2 linked regions of the Bradyrhizobium sp. AZCC 1610 genome follow. Each later gene encodes a partner of the first gene's protein in a complex. Links are inferred from orthologs where the notes say so. Each region holds a gene or a part of one and is shown on either strand. Other genes may lie near its edges. The genes, in order: V1279_RS12625 and dnaG.

Region 1 (8,245 bases):
CGCCCGCGCCACACCTGCTGTGAGGCAGCCGATCAGGAGCGTCACCGTCGCTAAACTGAGCGCTCGGCTCAACATTCCCTGCTTCTCCAGACGTGGAATCGCTACCGGCATCGCAAGACGTGGCCGGCGGCGGGGTCACCTTTTAGCCGATTATGACGCGAATGGAAGCACGCTTATTGCGCATCTGCGTGATCGCCACATTCGGGAATATCCGCTTTGACTCCAACACAGTAGCGCCACGGCATCATCGTCCTTATGATTTTTTTGATCCATCCTTGGAACCAGCGGTTCCCTGATGCGTCGGTGTAACGAGCGTTCGCTCCATTGGTGCTTCGATGGATCGGTTGTTGCGTTATTTTTTGGGTCAGTTCATTCGCCGCGGCGCAATGACATTTAAAACTGCGAGCGGAACCCGGTTTACCTGCGGTGACGGAACCGGCCGCCCGGTGTCGGCGCGGTTTCTGACCGAACGGACCCAGCGCCGGATCCTGCTCAATCCCGAACTGGCGCTCGGCGAAGCCTACATGGACGGCACATTCGTGGTCGAGGATGGCTCGATCACGGACGCGCTGGAGATCCTGCTCGGCCAGCCCGAAATGCTCCCACGCTGGGCCAAGCTGCAATGGTGGCTGCGCTATTTCAGCCGGCACGCCAGGCAATTCAATTGGCGCGGCCGGGCGAGAAACAACGTCGCCCATCACTATGACCTCGACGGGCGGCTCTATTCCCTCTTCCTCGACGCCGACAAGCAATATAGCTGCGCCTATTTCGAAACGCCGGACACGACCCTCGACGATGCCCAGCTCGCCAAGAAACGCCACCTTGCCGCCAAGCTCCTGATCGGGCGCGGCAACCGCGTGCTCGACATCGGCTCGGGCTGGGGCGGCCTTGGCCTCTATCTCGCCGAAATGACCGGCGCCGATGTCACCGGCATCACGCTGTCGTCGGAGCAATTGCTGTCCTCGAATGCCCGCGCCGCCGAAAAGAACCTGACGGGGTCGGCAAGATTCCTGCCGAGCGATTACCGCGATATTGCCGGCCCGTTCGACCGCATCGTTTCGGTCGGCATGTTCGAACACGTCGGCATCGACTTCTATGAAACCTATTTCCGGCGCTGCGCCGAACTTCTCAGCGACGACGGCGTCATGGTGCTGCACTCGATCGGCCGCTCTACCGGGCCCGACGTGACGAGCCCATGGATCACGAAATACATCTTCCCGGGCGGCTATATCCCCGCCCTTTCCGAGGTCGTTCCCGCGATCGAGAAGGCGGGCCTTCTGGTCTGCGACATCGAAATCCTGCGGCTGCATTATGCGGAAACGCTGAAGGCCTGGCGCGACCGCTTCCTGGCGCGGCGCGAAGAGGCGGTGCGCCTCTATGACGAGCGTTTTGCCCGCATGTGGGAATTTTATCTGGCGGCGTCGGAAATGTCGTTCCGGAAGCAAAACCTGATGAATTTCCAGATCCAGCTCACCAAGCGCCAGGGGATCGTGCCGATGACGCGGGATTACATTACCCGGGAAGAAGCCAGGCTGCGCGGGATGGAACCCGGGAGGCAGCCGCGGCTGCAGTTGGCGGGCGAATAGTCCGCCCCGATCGCGGTGGCCTCAGTTCCGCAGGCTGTACGCCGAGGCATAGGGCGTCAACGCCGGACGGGCGAGTTGGGCTCGCAACGCTGCGAGCAGCTGATCATCACAGGGTATGGCACGCAGTTCCGGGCGCGAAATCTCTTCCATCGTGTCGATCAGCATCGACAGCCACAAGCGCTGGCCGCTTGCCGATCGCCATCCCGGGATTTGCTGACCCATCGCCTGTCCTTCTCGTCCGTTACAACAGGCAACTCGAAAATCGCCGGCCCGTTCCCGATTCCGTAACCAATCCATTCTGCGGCGAAGAAAATCACACCCGATGTGATCTACTTCACAAAAGCCCTCGGCGGCCCGTCGTACATTTCCGCCATGAGCCGGCAGACCTACCCAGCCCCGTTCGATTCCGACATCAGGATCGACTACGCTTTGATCGTAGCCGGCGTGGGCGCTGCCTTGTTCGCGTTCATCTACCTGATCCTGGTTTGATCAACGCTTAAGACGCGGATCGAAAACGTCTCCCCGCGTTCGGATGTGTCTGTCCAAGTCGCGGTAAGGTTCAGACTCTCCTAAGATTTTACCTAAGACTTTCCTTGCCTTGGCATTTTTGGCGAAGGCGCTCCCCGCGTCACCCGGTTCTGGCCGCAACCCCGTCAAGGGAAGACGTCTGCCCGTCGGGATGATTCACACCTTACATGTGTGAATCGTGCATAAGGCAGCTTCACACTTTCGCCAGGCCCGCGAGTGGCGCTTTATCGCCCCCCACTCGGGAATCGCGACCTCCCCGCGGAATCCCAACAACGCCAAGAATCTGAAGCATAATCCGACCCATGGCTTTGACTGATTCGAACGTCCTCAAACTCGCTCCCGACGCGGGAACTCCGGTCTACCGGAGCGCACCGCACAATATCGAGGCGGAGCAGAGCCTGTTGGGCGCCATCCTGGTCAACAACGACGCGTTCTACCGGGTTTCCGACTTTCTGGAGCCGAAGCACTTCTTCGAGCCGATCCACCAGACCATTTTCGAGACCGCCGGCAGCCTGATTCGAATGGGCAAGGTCGCGACTCCAGTGACGTTGAAAACCTTCCTGCCCGCCGATACCGATATCGGCGGCATGACGGTTGGCCAATACCTCGCGCGTCTCGCGGCCGAGGCCACCACGATCATCAACGCGCAGGACTACGGCCGCACGGTCTACGATATGTCGCTGCGCCGCGACCTGATCCGAATCGGCGAGGACATGGTCAATGTCGCCTTCGATGCGCCGGTGGACTTTACGCCGCGCACGCAGATCGAGGATGCCGAGCGCCAGCTTTACGAGCTTGCCGAGTCCGGCCGTTACGACGGCGGCTTCCAGCGTTTCTCGCAGGCGCTGACCACTGCAGTCGACATGGCGGCCAAGGCCTTCCAGCGCGACGGCAACCTGTCGGGCATTGCCACGGGCTTGCGCGATCTCGACACCAAGATGGGCGGGCTGCAGGCGTCCGACTTGATCATCGTCGCCGGCCGCCCCGGCATGGGCAAGACGGCGCTCGCCACCAACATCGCCTACAACATCGCCAAGGCGCATCGCGCCGAGGTGCAGGCCGACGGCACGATGAAATCCGTCAATGGCGGCATCGTCGGCTTCTTCTCCTGCGAAATGTCCGCCGAGCAGCTCGCCACACGTATTCTTGCCGAACAGACCAGCATCGCCTCCAGCATGATCCGCCGCGGCGGCATCAGCGAGGCCGATTTCGAGAAGATCCGGGACTATTCGATCGAGCTGCAGTCGCTGCCGCTCTACGTCGACGAAACCGGCGGCCTGTCGATCTCGCAGCTCACCGCGCGCGCCCGCCGGCTGAAGCGGCAAAAGGGCCTCGACATGATCGTGATCGACTACATCCAGCTGCTGCAGGGATCGGGCAAGCGTTCCGACAACCGCGTGCAGGAAGTAACCGAGATCACCACCAACCTCAAGGCGCTGGCAAAAGAACTTAACGTTCCGATCATCGCCCTGTCGCAGCTCTCGCGTCAGGTTGAAAATCGCGACGACAAGCGGCCGCAACTGGCCGACCTGCGTGAATCCGGCTCGATCGAACAGGACGCCGACGTCGTGATCTTCGTGTATCGCGAGGAATATTACCTCGCCAACAAGGAGCCGCGGATCGGCACGCCCGAATACGAAAAATGGCAGCTCGACATGTCGCTGGTGCACGGCAAGGCCGAAATCATCATCGGCAAGCAGCGCCACGGCCCCACCGGGACCGTGGAAGTACAGTTCGAAGGCCAGTTCACGCGCTTCAGCGATCTCGCACAGGATGGCCACTTGCCCGACCGCGGCTATTGAGGCGAACTGCGGTTGAACCGCCGCGTTCCGCCGCGTAAAATGGGGCATGAACATCGCCCCCGATCCCAAATCCATCCCGCACGGTACCCCGCTCTCGCCCGAAGCTAACCGGGCTGCCGCGCTTGCGAGCGCGACCGGCGTGCTCACGGTCGACCTCGACGCCATCGTCGCCAACTGGCGCAAGCTCGAGAAGACGGCGGTGCCGGCCGAATGCGCCGGTGTCGTGAAGGCGGACGCTTATGGCTGCGGCGCCGAGCAGGTCGCGCGCGCCCTTTCTGGCGCCGGCTGCAAGACGTTTTTCGTCGCCACCCTCGATGAGGCCCGCGTGGTTCGCGCCGCGGCGCCCGCGGCCGCAATCTACGTGCTCGACGGCTTCTTCCAGAATACCGGCGAGGCCTACGCCAGGATCGACTGCAAGCCCGTGATCGGCGACCTCAACGAACTCGCCGAATGGGATGTGTTCTGCCGCCGCTCCGGTTGGTCGGGCGGCGCGGCCATTCACATCGATACCGGCATGAACCGGCTCGGACTGACTGTCACCGAGGCGCAGGGCATCATCCCGCGGATCAACGCCGGCGATCACGGCATTACGCTCGTGATGAGCCACCTCGCCTCCGCCGAACTGCTCAACAATCCCGCCAACGCCAGGCAGCTCACGGCTTTCCGCGAGATCGCGAGCGTGTTCTCCAGCGTACCGGCGTCGCTGGCGAATTCGTCCGGCGTTTTTCTGGGCGCCCAATTCCAGTTCGACCTGGTGCGGCCGGGCTGTGCGCTTTACGGCATCAATCCGACGCCGGAAGCCGACAATCCGATGCAGCCGGTCGTCGAACTGAAGGCACGCATCGTGCAGATCCGCAACGTCGAGCGCGGCGATACCGTCGGCTATGGCGGCACCTGGACGGCGCGGCGTCCGACCCGATTAGCGATCGTTTCCGCGGGCTATGCCGACGGCTATTTCCGCGCCGCCAGCGCCAATGACGGCACCCGCGGCGCCGAGGTGGTGGTCGCCGGCAAGCGCTGCCCGATCGCGGGGCGGATTTCGATGGACCTGACGGCCGTCGACGTCACCGATCTCGACAAGAATGCCGTGCGGCGCGGCCATATGGTGACGCTGATCGGCGAAGGCATTACGGTCGACGAACTCGCCCACCATTTCGGCACCATCGGCTACGAGGTGTTGACCAGTCTTGGCAAACGCTACGTGCGAATCTACAAGGGCGGCAATGCCGTTGTAGAGCCCTCCGCTCCGCCTCCAGCGGAGCCGGCTGCCGCTTCCACCTAGTTCTTCGTTCCCAGGGTTGCTTCGCGGCGCCTCATGTCGAGGTTGTGTCTTACTGTGTCTTCCGGTTAGCCAACACTTTCTTGCAGGTGTCACTGAGTTGGTGCTGCTGCTTGTTCAGACATGCGACGACACGGCCGCCGCCGGGCGGCGTGCCGGCGCAATATTTGTCATAGTCCGCCTTGCAGGCGCCGCGCCCGTCGGCGGTCTGAGCAACCGCGGATCCGGAGCATCCAATGGCGAGCACGAGAACGGCGAAGCGTAGTTTCGACATGAAGTCTCCGGATGTCAGCGAGCGCAGTGATGCCGGCTAGCTCTACATGAAGATCGCGACCTTCAACATTAATAATGTCAACCGCCGCCTGCCGAACCTGTTGCGCTGGCTGCGCGCGGCTAAACCCGACGTCGTCTGTCTGCAGGAACTGAAATCGACCGATGCCGAGTTCCCGATTGTAGCTATCGAGAAAGCCGGCTACGGCGCGGTGTGGCGCGGACAAAGAACCTGGAATGGCGTTGCCATTCTGGCGCGCAACGCCGAGCCGGTATTGACCCGGACCGCGCTGCCCGGCGATCGCGATGATGACGAGGCGCGCTATATCGAGGCCGCCGTCAACGGCGTCATCCTCACCAGCCTCTATCTGCCGAACGGCAACCCGCAGCCCGGACCGAAATTCGATTACAAGCTCGACTGGTTCAAACGGCTGCGGTCGCATGCCGGCAAACTGCTCAAGCAGGATATCCCGGTGGTGCTGGCCGGCGACTACAATGTCGCGCCGACGTCGTCAGATATCTATCCGACAAAGTCCTGGGACAAGGACGCGTTGATCCAGCCGAAGAGCCGCGATGCGTTCAAGGCGCTGGTGGACCAGGGGTGGACGGATGCGATCCGGACGCTGCATCCGTCGAAACCGATGTTCACGTTCTGGGATTACAAGCGCAACCGCTGGCCGCGCGACGCCGGGCTGCGGCTCGATCATCTGTTGCTCAGCCCGGCTATCGCGCCGCGCCTGATCAAGGCCGGCGTCGATCGCGAGATACGCGGCGAGGAAGGCGCCAGCGACCATGCGCCGGCGTGGATCGTGCTGAAGTAGGCAGGATTATTGCGGCGTGATGCCCGCCGCCTGGCAGGCAGTTTCTTTCGCACTACGAACCAGAGATTGTTATGCTTCGCGCAAGCCTCAAAGCAGGCAATGACGGGAGGAACGCGCGTGAGAATCTTGAAGACGGTCGCGATGGCAGCAGCACTTCTTTGTGCGCTCGTGAATTCTGCTGCAGCCGCGGATGACGACTACCCTTCCCGTCCAATCACGCTGACGCATGGATTTGGCGCCGGCGGCAACGCCGATGCGATCGCGCGTATCGTAGCCGATGGCCTTTCCCGGCGGCTTGGCAAACCCGTCATCGTGGAAGCCCGCCCGGGCGCCGGCGGCAACATCGCATCCGACCGCGCCGCAAAGGCCGCGCCGGACGGCTACACACTGATCATGCTGACGGGCGGCCACGCGGTCTCGGCCGCCATGTACAAGGCGCTGCCGTTTGACCCGGTCGAGGATTTCCAGATGATTTCGACGGTGGTGTTCTTTCCCTTCGTCGTCGCCGTCAAATCGAGCCACCGGTTTCAGACGCTTGCAGATTTGATTGCGGAAGCGAAAGCCAAACCAGACACGCTGACCTATAGCTCGGTCGGCGTCGGATCGACGCAACATCTGGTTGGCGAATTGCTGTCGGCGATGGCCGGCATCAGGATGATCCACGTGCCCTACAAGGGCGGCGGCGGCCCCATCAACGACCTGCTCGGCGGCCAGATCGATATTCTGATCGACACGCTGACCATCACCGCCCCGCAACTTACGGCCGGCACGATACGAGGCCTCGGCGCGACCAGCCAAGCCCCATGGTTTTCGATTCCCGACGTCCCGCCGATCGCCGCAACCGTCTCGGGTTACGAGGTTCGATCCTGGCTCGGCATCGCGACCAGCAAGAAGGTTCCTCAACCCGTCATCGACAAACTCAATCGCGAATTGCGTGCAGTTCTCGAAATGCGCGACACCAAAAGCAAGCTGCAGGTCATGGGAAACGAGGTCCGCAGCGGTTCTCCCGACGACATGCGCAGCATGATCGTCTCCGAGATTTCCCGCTGGAAGCGAGTGATCGACACTGCGGGAATTCCAAGGCAATGACCGGAAGACGGTGAAGTCAGCTCTTGCGGGTGTGCCCCCAGGCCGCGTCCCAATCCTCGCCGGCGGCGTCGATGACGCGGCCGTCGGCCTCGAAGAACTTGTTCGGCACCTGGAAGATCGCGAGCATCAGTCCGCCTTCCGGACACCAAGCGACATGGCGGCTGCCCTCCTCGCGCCAGATGAATTCGCCGGCCTTGCATTCGATGCCCTGCGCCGGGCCTTCTTTGTCGACGAGCGAACCTTCCAGCACGTAGGTCTGCTCGATATTGACATGCTCGTGGTCAGGCAGCACCGCGCCCGGCGCGAACCGCATCAGCGCGGTCATCAGGCCGGTCTTGCGGTCGAACAGCAGCGTCTTGGCCTCGCAGCCGGGGAAACGGGTCTTCTGCCATTCCATGCTGTCGGGGCGGACCAGATGAGAATGCGTGTCTGCGGTCTGCGTGCTCTTTGGCGTCACGGCGTCCATGGCGATCCTCCGTTCTGCTTGTTTTGAGGCGATCCTAACAGCTTTGCCTTGGGCCGCCAGCCTGCAGGTGTGCGCTGCAGTGGTCCTGCCTTGCTCGCACCCGCGGCGGGTTATAGAATCGTCATCCCTGCCACTCTCGTGGATCACGGTTGAAAATGGCAGCTCTGCAACGTTCGCTTATCTGCAAAAGGTGCTGGGAGCAGATGCATGTGCCGGTGCTGCTTCGCGGCGTGGCCTCGGCGCCGTTTCGCGCATTCGGCATTCGGCCTAGCCGAATGAATCGGACGCTTGGTACCCGCCCGAGACCGTCCTCACAGTTCGAGGAAGAGCGGCGCGGCCCTGCCGTTTGCAGACGTTCGGAAGGTCGCGGGAGGGTGGCGAGCCGAAGTTTGACACGAACGCCC
Region 2 (8,176 bases), 3.1 Mb from region 1 along the record:
CGCCTGGCCGTTTCCCCGCGATGGTTGGCCCGCAGGCAAGGCCTTTCGCTGCGGCGTGGCTACGTGCGGCGGCGAGGTGGAGCTTTACCTGCGGCCGAAGATGGGTTTCTGCAACTGCGATCGCGGCGTCACCGACGACGACGAGGTCGATCGCGTCGCCGATCTCGATCTGATGAGCCAGCATTTTGCGCCGCTCGCGCCTGGCGATATTGTTCGGCTCGCCGATATGCCCGGCCGGATCAGGGCCTATGACCTCAAAATGCCCGACGGTTCACCGCACATCGCCGTCGGCGTCGCGGTCTCGCGCCGCTGCGATCTCCTCGTCGCGGTCGCGCGCGGCCGGGGTGACGCTTCCGAGGTGCGGCGCGCGGCGCTGGCGTTTCTGGCAACCGGCGAAATGACGCGCTGGATGACGGCTGCGATGGAAGGGCGTTGAAATATCTCCGTCATGCCCGGGCAAAAGCGCGAAGCGCGTCTTCGCGCCAGATATCCCGGCCATCCACGTCTTTTTATCGGTCGCGCTTTGCGATAAGACGTGGATGGCCGGGCATAGGCGAGCGGAAGCGACGCCGTCCTTCAGACGGCTATGCCCGGCCATGACGTTTCTCTCACCGGAATCTCCCCATGTCCCTTCAAGCCTATCTCGCCTTTGTCGCTGCCTGCATCGCGCTGGCGCTGTTGCCGGGTCCGGTGGTAACGCTGTTGATCGCCAACGGCCTGCGGCATGGCACCCGCGCGGCGCTGATCAATTGCGCCGGCGCGCAAACCGGCCTCGCCATCGTGATCGGTATCGTCGCGGTCGGCCTGACCTCGCTGATGGCGACCATGGGCTACTGGTTCGACTGGGTGCGCTTTGCAGGCGCCGCCTACCTCATCTGGCTCGGTATCAAGCTGATCCGTTCGCCGGTCGAAGGTGTCAACGCTGACGAGCCACCACCGCCGCCACGCGGCGGGTTTTTCCTGCAGGGATTTCTGGTGCTGCTCTCTAACCCGAAGGTGCTGGTGTTCTTCGGCGCCTTCATTCCGCAGTTCATGGACATGGAGAAGGACCACCTTCCGCAGGTGGCGCTGCTCGGCATCACCTTCATGGTGATCGCCGCCTCGACCGACGCGGTCTACGCGCTGTTGGCCGGCCGGGCGCGATTGTTCTTCTCCAAGCAGCGCACGCGGCTGCTGTCGCGCGTCTCCGGCGGCTTCATGATCGGTGGCGGTATCTGGCTGGCGCTGACGCGGGCAAAGTAAATCCGCTGGCGCTGTTGAACCCGCGACGGCGGCGGCACGTCTAATCCAGCGCCGTCGTTGGGGGATGACCGATGCCCGATCTGCCGTGGTTCGTCTATGCGATGCTGCTCGCCCCGCTCGGGCTGATCCTCGCCGCCGCCACCTACAAGTCGCTGCAGGTGCGCGCCGCGCGCGAATGGCCGTCGACCGCCGGCAAGGTGGTGGTCTCGAAAGCCGAGGTGCGCAAGGTCAAGGTGATCGATGGCGACCGGGAGGAGGGGCATCGCTTCGAGGAGCGCAACTTCGCCGACATCGTCTACGAATATTCGGTTGCGGGCAGGAAACTGCGCAACAACCGCGTCAGCATCGGCGAGGACCTTGGAAATTTCCAGGTCGCCGAAACCATCGCCAAATATCCGGTCGGCGCTGTCGTTACCGCTTTTTACAATCCGCTGCATCCGGACCAGGCGGTGCTGGAGCGCGACCTGCCGAAGGGTATGTGGGGTTGTCTCGGCATCGGCACCGCGATCGTGCTGGCGATCGTGTTCGGCTCGGCGGTCGGCCTGCATCAGATCACCGAGTTCGTCTCGACGCGGCTCCCACACCCGGAAAATTCTGCAGCGGCCGTTGCCTTCGGCGCTTTCGGCACCGCCGTGGCGCTGTTTGCGCTGGTCCTGCATCGGCATGCATCGCTGGCGATGAAATGGCCTGTCGTGACGGGCGCGATCAAGCTTTCCGACATCGAGCAGTACCGCGCTGCGCCTAAGGATGGACGGTCGCGCGGCCAGACCATGTATCAGCGCAGGGTGTCTTACATCTACAAGTACAACAATCTCACCTACACCAATACGCATGCGACGCTTGCGAGCAGCGTCGCGTCCACCTCGAGTTGGCTAGTTCGCAAATCCACCACTGATTACAAGAACGGTGCCAGCGTGAAGGTCCGGGTCAACCCTGATAATCCATCGCAGGCCACGCTCGAGCCGCGCACGGGCTTCGTCTGGCTGCTATGGCTCGCCGCCGCAGCGATCTGGGGCGTGGCGTATTACGCCGCCGTCCACGGCTAGGCGTACAATAATTGCCGCGCCCGCATCATGTTTTCGACCTCGCCAAGAATCCGCGCAAGCCGCTCCGCCCACGCCTTCTCTCCGGCGGGATCGCCGATCAAATCCTGGCGGATTTCGATTCCCGTGTTCATCAACCCGCGTGCCTCGCCGTGCACGGGGATGGTGTAGTCGGTCTCGTCGCTGACTGCATAGGGTTCGTTGTCACCGACCACGAGATCGCCCTCGGCGCGCAGCAGCTTTAGCAGCAGCGGCGGCAGATGCGTGTCGCGATGATAGAGCGTGCCGATATGCCAGGGCCGCGCGATCCCGGCATAGACGGGCGTAAAACTGTGCAGCGACACCAGCACCGTCGGCATATCGGCGCTCGCGCGCTGGTCGATGATCTCGTCGATGCGCCGGTGATAGGGATCGAAGATCTGCGCGCGTCGTATCTCGGCGGCCTCGCGCGAAATGCCTTCATTGCCTGAAATCGTCGTGGCCTCGCTGATGCGCGGGATCGCGCTTGCGACATGGGGCGGGCGGTTGCAGTCGATGACGAGTCGCGAATAGCGCTGCACGATCAGATGGGCGTTGAGATGCGCCGACAGCGCCTCCGCGACGCCGGCAATCCCGATGTCCCAGGCGATATGGCGCGTCAATTCACTCTCCGGCAGGCCGAGGTCGCCGAGCACGCGCGGAATGAGCCTTCCGTAATGGTCGCAGGTCAACAGGAACGGCGACCGTCCCGCTGCGTTAAACTCGCGGACCGGAGGAACATCTTCGGAGCTGAGGAGGAGGGTTGTGCTGGCGGCGGCGTCCAAAGCGTTTTCCTTACAGCGGTGCCTATCGAAACGGCACCCCGATCTACAATTGAGCAGGATTTGGTCTAGATCAGACGTACCAGAATCGACGATTGTTTGACGATGCCGCTCCTGACCATCAACCACAAGACCGTTTATCGCTACACCCGCCCGGTCGCGTTCGGCGAGCACCGCATCATGCTGCGGCCGCTGCCGGGCCATGATTTGCGGATACGCGCAAGCCACCTCGAGATCGAACCGAAGCCGATGCAGCTGCGCTGGATCCACGACGTGTTCGGCAACACCGTCGCGATCGCGACCTTCGACGAGCGCGCCGATACCTTGTCGTTCACGGCGACCGCCACCGTCGAGCACAATCCGGCGGAAGAGTTCGCGCTGACCGCGGACGATCCCGCTCATTTCTATCCGTTCCTCTACGACGACGAGGAATTTCCCGACCTGTTGCAGTTCGTCACGCCGCAATATGGCGATCCCAATGGCGAGCTGTCGGCCTGGGCGCGAAAATTTCTCGACGCCGAGGGGCCGACGCCGACCTTCAACATCCTGAGCGGCATGACGCATGGCATTCGCGAGGCCTTCAATTATCGCAAGCGCCACGAGCAGGGCACCCAGCATCCGCTCGACACGCTGCAGACCGGATCCGGCACCTGCCGCGACTATGCGCTGTTCATGATCGAGGCGCTGCGCCGGCTCGGCATCGCCGCGCGATTTGTGTCCGGCTACATCTTCATTCCCGGCGACGGCGCGCATGGTCATGTCGGCGGCGGCTCGACGCATGCCTGGGTGCAGGTCTATCTGCCGAGTGCGGGGTGGATCGAGTTCGATCCGACCAATGGCATCGTCGGCACCCGCGATCTCATCCGGGTGGCGGTGGCGCGCGATCCGCGCCAGGCGGTCCCGCTGCACGGGACGTATCTCGGCCCAACCGATGCGTTCGCCGGCATGGAGGTCGATATCAGCGTCGTCTCGGCCGGCGAGGCGACAGCAGCGCAACACGGGGAACAGCAGGCGGAAAAGGTCTGACCCATGGAGAGATGCCGCCGACGTCGCGCTGTCCACGAGTTTCGGGCGGATTGATCTGGTGAAGTTTTTCGTCATCAGCGACGAGGTCGTGCCGGCTTGATCCCGGGCGCATTGACGGGATAACTGCGCGCATGATTTCAGATCGTCTGTTCGTCTACGGCACGCTGATGCGCGGCTTCGACCATCCGATGGCGCAGCTTTTGTCGCGCAGCGCGGATTTTTTGGGCGCAGCCACCTGCCGCGGCCGGCTCTACCTCATCAAGCATTATCCGGGGCTGGTGCTCTCGGATGACGCCGGCGACGTCGTGTTCGGCGAACTGTATCGCCTGCGCGACCGCGACGCGCTGCTCGGCGAACTCGACATGTATGAAGCCTGCGGCGCAGGCTTTCCGGAACCGACCGAATATATCCGCCGCATGCTGTCCGTGACGCACGCGGACGGCGCGGCCGGCGAAGCGTGGACCTATGTCTATAACTGGCCGGTCACCGGCCTGCCACAGATCGCCTCGGGCAAGTTTCTGGAGCAGTAGCTCTCTTGTCCCGGACCAGGTGCGGCGCGTAGCGCTGCGCCGCAGAGCCGGGACCCAAGGCCACGCCTGTTATGCCGCAAGAGTGGGCCCCGGCGTAGCAGCGCATCGCTTTCGCGCTGCGCAGCATCCGGGGCACGAGAATCAAACACCCGCATCCAGCCGCTCGCGCTCCATGCGGATATCCACCTCGCGCTCGACATAGCGCCATTCCTCAGTGGCGCGCAGCGTGTGGACCAACTCCTCGAACCTGTCAGCATCGGCGGGCGCGTATTCGAACCAGGTCAGGAAGTCGAAGGGCTCGCCGAGATCGCGGCAGTGATAGAGCTGACGGGCGACCGTCGGCAGATATTTCAGGCTCGCCGCAATGTGGTGCGATCTGTCCTCAAAAATCTGCCGCCGCTCTTCCTGCGTCAGCTCCCACCACGCCGCCGATTTCTTGATCGGGATCAGCGCGGCGCAGGTTGCCTCGGGGCGGCCGATCTCGGCTCGAACGGCATCAAGCCGTTTCTTTTCGTCGCGCTCGGTATAGCGCAGGTGGCTGGCGACGCCGGCCAGCCGCCAGGAGGTCGGCGAGGGCAGGATCGGCAGCGCGATCGATAGCGAATGCACGACCGACAGGGCCGGCGTCGGCGAAAGCGACGCGCCCCTGACCGGCCCGAACCGCGTCACCCGCCACGCCCCGCTATGGCCGCCCCGGAAAACCGTGAACATGGAGGTATGGAAGCCCGGAACGGGGATGGGTTCAAGCGGAGTCGACGCCGCATACTACGTCATGCCCGGGCTTGACCCGGGCATCCACGTCTTTCTTGCTGGCGATGCCAAAGACGTGGGTGGCCGGGACATAGGCGAGCGGAAGCGACGCCGTCCTTCGGACGGCTATGCCCGGCCATGACGAAGGAGGGATTGTGCCGCTTCCGGCCCTGTGAATAGCCGGGAGAAGCCCGACAACCTTCGTATTTTCCCGGCGCATCCCTATATCGATGATCGGTTGGCAACCGCCACGACTCAGGCAAAAACTCACCCCATGCGCTTCTCGCCTCAATTCCTCGACGAACTGCGCGCCCGGCTTCCGGTCTCGGAAGTCGTGGGCCGCCGCGTCAAGTTAAAGAAGGCGGGGCGGGAGTTTAAGGGGCTGTCGCCGTTCCAGCAGGAGAAGTCGCCGTCGTTCACGGTCAACGACCAGAAGGGCTTTTACCACGACTTCTCCTCCGGCAAGCATGGCGACATCATCTCGTTTTTGATGGAGACCGAGGGCGTCGGCTTCGCGGAAGCCGTCGAGCGCCTTGCCGCGATGGCCGGCATGGCGCTGCCGGCGGCGACCCCTGACGCCGCGCGGCACGAGCAGCGCCGCAAGACGCTCCATGACGTAATGGAACTCGCGGCAAAATTCTTTGCCGACACGCTGGCGTCGCGTAACGGCGCCAAGGCGCGCGGCTATCTCGGCGACCGCGGCATTTCTCCGGCGACGCAGCTGCAGTTTCGCCTTGGCTATGCGCCGCCGGATCGTTTCGCGCTGAAGGAGCATCTGGGCGCACAGGGCATTTCGACCGAGGACATGGTGGAGGCGGGGCTGCTGGTGGCGGGCGAGGACAAGCCCGTTCCGTTCGATCGTTTCAAGGATCGCGTGATGTTTCCGATCACCGATGCGAGGGGCCGCGTCATCGCCTTCGGCGGCCGCGCGCTGGAAAAGGACGTTCCGGCAAAATACCTGAACTCGCCGGAAACACCGCTGTTTCACAAGGGCGACAATCTCTACAACCTGTCAACCGCGCGGCAGGCGACGCATAACGGCTCGCCATTGATCGTGGTCGAAGGCTATGTCGACGTCATCGCCATGGTCACTGCGGGCTTTGGTGGCGCCGTCGCGCCGCTCGGCACGGCGCTCACCGAAAACCAGCTCGCGCTGCTCTGGAAGATGGCGGACGAGCCGATCCTCTGTTTCGACGGCGACCGCGCCGGGCAAAAGGCGGCCTATCGCGCCGCCGACCTGGCGCTGCCTGCTCTCCTTCCCGGCAAGAGCCTGCGCTTTGCGCTGCTGCCGGAAGGCCAGGACCCTGACGATCTCGCGCGCTCAGGTGGGCGCGGCGCGATCGAGGAAGTGATATCAGCCGCGCGTTCGCTATCTGACATGCTCTGGTCGCGCGAGATCGAGGGCGGCAGTTTTGCCACGCCGGAGCGGCGTGCGGCGCTGGAAGCGCGGATTGGCGAACTCAGTAACGGCATTCGTGACGAGGTCGTGCGGCGTTACTATCGCCAGGATCTGGCCGAGCGCCTGCAGCGCACTTTTGCGCCGGACGGCGGCCGCGGCGGTTACGGCAGGGGCAATTTCCGCGGGGGAGGGGGAAGCGAATCAGGTCGCCGTTTTGCCCCGCGCAGCGGCTTCAACCAGGGCCCCGCTGGCCGATTCGCCGCCCGGGGCGGGCGCGGGCCGGGGGCGGGCACAAGCCCCGTGATCGCGTCCGGCCCCTACCAGGCGGCCAGCCCGCAGCTCGCGACCAGCCCGATCATGCGCGGCCAGCGCAGCGCCATGTCCCGCCGCGAGGCGCTGATTTTGCAGTCCCTGATCAATCACCCGTGGCTCCTGCACGACCATCTGGAGGAGGTGGCCGCGCTGGAACTGGCCCATCCCGAGGCAAATAAGTTGCGCGCCGGCGTTATCGCGGCCTTCGCCAACGACCATCACCATTCTCCTGACGTCGAGGAGCAGGCCGAGAAAATGCGGGCCGATCTTGAGGCGCGCGGATTAGGCGAGGTTCTTCAAAGGGTTGAGCGGGCGATCACGACCTCGGCCGTGTGGGGCACCAAGCCCGGCGCGGCGCGGGAAGATGTTTTGGCCACCTGGCAGCAACTCGTTGTCTTGCATCAGAAAACGCACGCCCTACTTAGGGAGAAGAAAGATGCCGAACTGGCGTTGGGCGATGAGCCCAGTGAGTCCAATCTGGCATGGCTTAAGGACGTGAGCGCCCGGCTGGAGTCGCTCGACGGCACGGAGGCCCTGATCGAGGGTTTTGGCGAGCTTTCGGGCCGGTTCCTGAAGAGCGTGTGATAAAAAAATGATGCGGACGGCGGCGGCCGTGCCCGCAAAAAGACTCGCCAAATCCATGGTTTGGCGGCAAAAACAGGGTTAAGCGAAGCTTAATAGTCCGAAGGTTACTTTAACGGCGCCGAAGGGCTATTGGCATAACACCGGCGATGGCGGTCAAAGGGGTGGCGACAGTCTGCGCCGCCCTTTGCGCGTCGTGAGCATGCGGAATATTCAGGGGGCACGGGCGTGATCCGGAAAAGTGGATATCCGGTTTTCCGAAACGATCACGCGCTAAGAGCAAGGATCTAGCGGGTTGGCTTTTCAAACAAAAGACATCCCGCCGACGACTTCAGTAATTCAGAGGCGGGTGGCGTTGCGCGCCATCCCGCACGAGCGCGTTTCGGGAGCTTGATGAATGGCCACCAAGGCAAAGACGCTGCAGGTTAAAGACAAGGAAAAAGACGACAAGGCAGCGGACGCCCCTGAGAAGGATTCTGCCGACGCGCCGTC

The links.
Region 2: the proteins of V1279_RS12625 (region 1) and dnaG are in contact, whole or in part, in a crystal structure (PDB 2R6A), measured with the Geobacillus stearothermophilus proteins. The link is inferred for Bradyrhizobium sp. AZCC 1610 from one-to-one orthologs. Residues at the interface, in WP_033016901.1 of Geobacillus stearothermophilus: Ser13, Glu15, Ala16, Gln18, Glu91, Leu92, Asp94, Ala95, Val96, Pro97, Thr98, Ala99, Ala100, Asn101, Tyr104, Tyr105, Ile108; in WP_049624496.1 of Geobacillus stearothermophilus: Lys456, Leu457, Leu458, Pro459, Ala460, Asn463, Ala464, Leu467, Leu535, Leu536, Ile537, Ala538, Gln544, Glu545, Asp548, Tyr549, His552.

What each region holds. Positions count from the first base shown.
Region 1 is NZ_JAZHRR010000001.1:2,640,286-2,648,530, reverse strand. Bases 1,715-4,666 are described here. They hold V1279_RS12625 (replicative DNA helicase), read left to right. Parts: upstream 1,715-2,416; coding sequence 2,417-3,916; downstream 3,917-4,666. Other genes in these bases: alr (alanine racemase), read left to right, coding at 3,963-4,666; V1279_RS12630 (hypothetical protein), read left to right, coding at 1,911-2,075; V1279_RS12635 (transcriptional regulator), read right to left, coding at 1,715-1,808. Outside these bases: V1279_RS12645 (hypothetical protein), read right to left, coding at 1-75; V1279_RS12640 (class I SAM-dependent methyltransferase), read left to right, coding at 336-1,586; more of V1279_RS12635, read right to left, coding at 1,608-1,714; more of alr, read left to right, coding at 4,667-5,198; V1279_RS12615 (cysteine rich repeat-containing protein), read right to left, coding at 5,248-5,469; V1279_RS12610 (exodeoxyribonuclease III), read left to right, coding at 5,516-6,286; V1279_RS12605 (tripartite tricarboxylate transporter substrate-binding protein), read left to right, coding at 6,404-7,375; V1279_RS12600 (cupin domain-containing protein), read right to left, coding at 7,392-7,841. UniProt on the Escherichia coli protein: The main replicative DNA helicase, it participates in initiation and elongation during chromosome replication. Travels ahead of the DNA replisome, separating dsDNA into templates for DNA synthesis.
Region 2 is NZ_JAZHRR010000001.1:5,792,852-5,801,027, reverse strand. What follows is about bases 5,294-8,176. They hold dnaG (DNA primase), read left to right. Parts: upstream 5,294-5,665; coding sequence 5,666-7,687; downstream 7,688-8,176. Other genes in these bases: rpoD (RNA polymerase sigma factor RpoD), read left to right, coding at 8,082-8,176; V1279_RS28475 (chlorite dismutase family protein), read right to left, coding at 5,294-5,352. Also shown: V1279_RS28510 (hypothetical protein), read left to right, coding at 1-436; V1279_RS28505 (LysE family translocator), read left to right, coding at 625-1,242; V1279_RS28500 (DUF3592 domain-containing protein), read left to right, coding at 1,314-2,288; V1279_RS28495 (N-formylglutamate amidohydrolase), read right to left, coding at 2,285-3,088; V1279_RS28490 (transglutaminase family protein), read left to right, coding at 3,191-4,111; V1279_RS28480 (gamma-glutamylcyclotransferase family protein), read left to right, coding at 4,243-4,641; more of V1279_RS28475, read right to left, coding at 4,783-5,293. UniProt on the Escherichia coli protein: RNA polymerase that catalyzes the synthesis of short RNA molecules used as primers for DNA polymerase during DNA replication.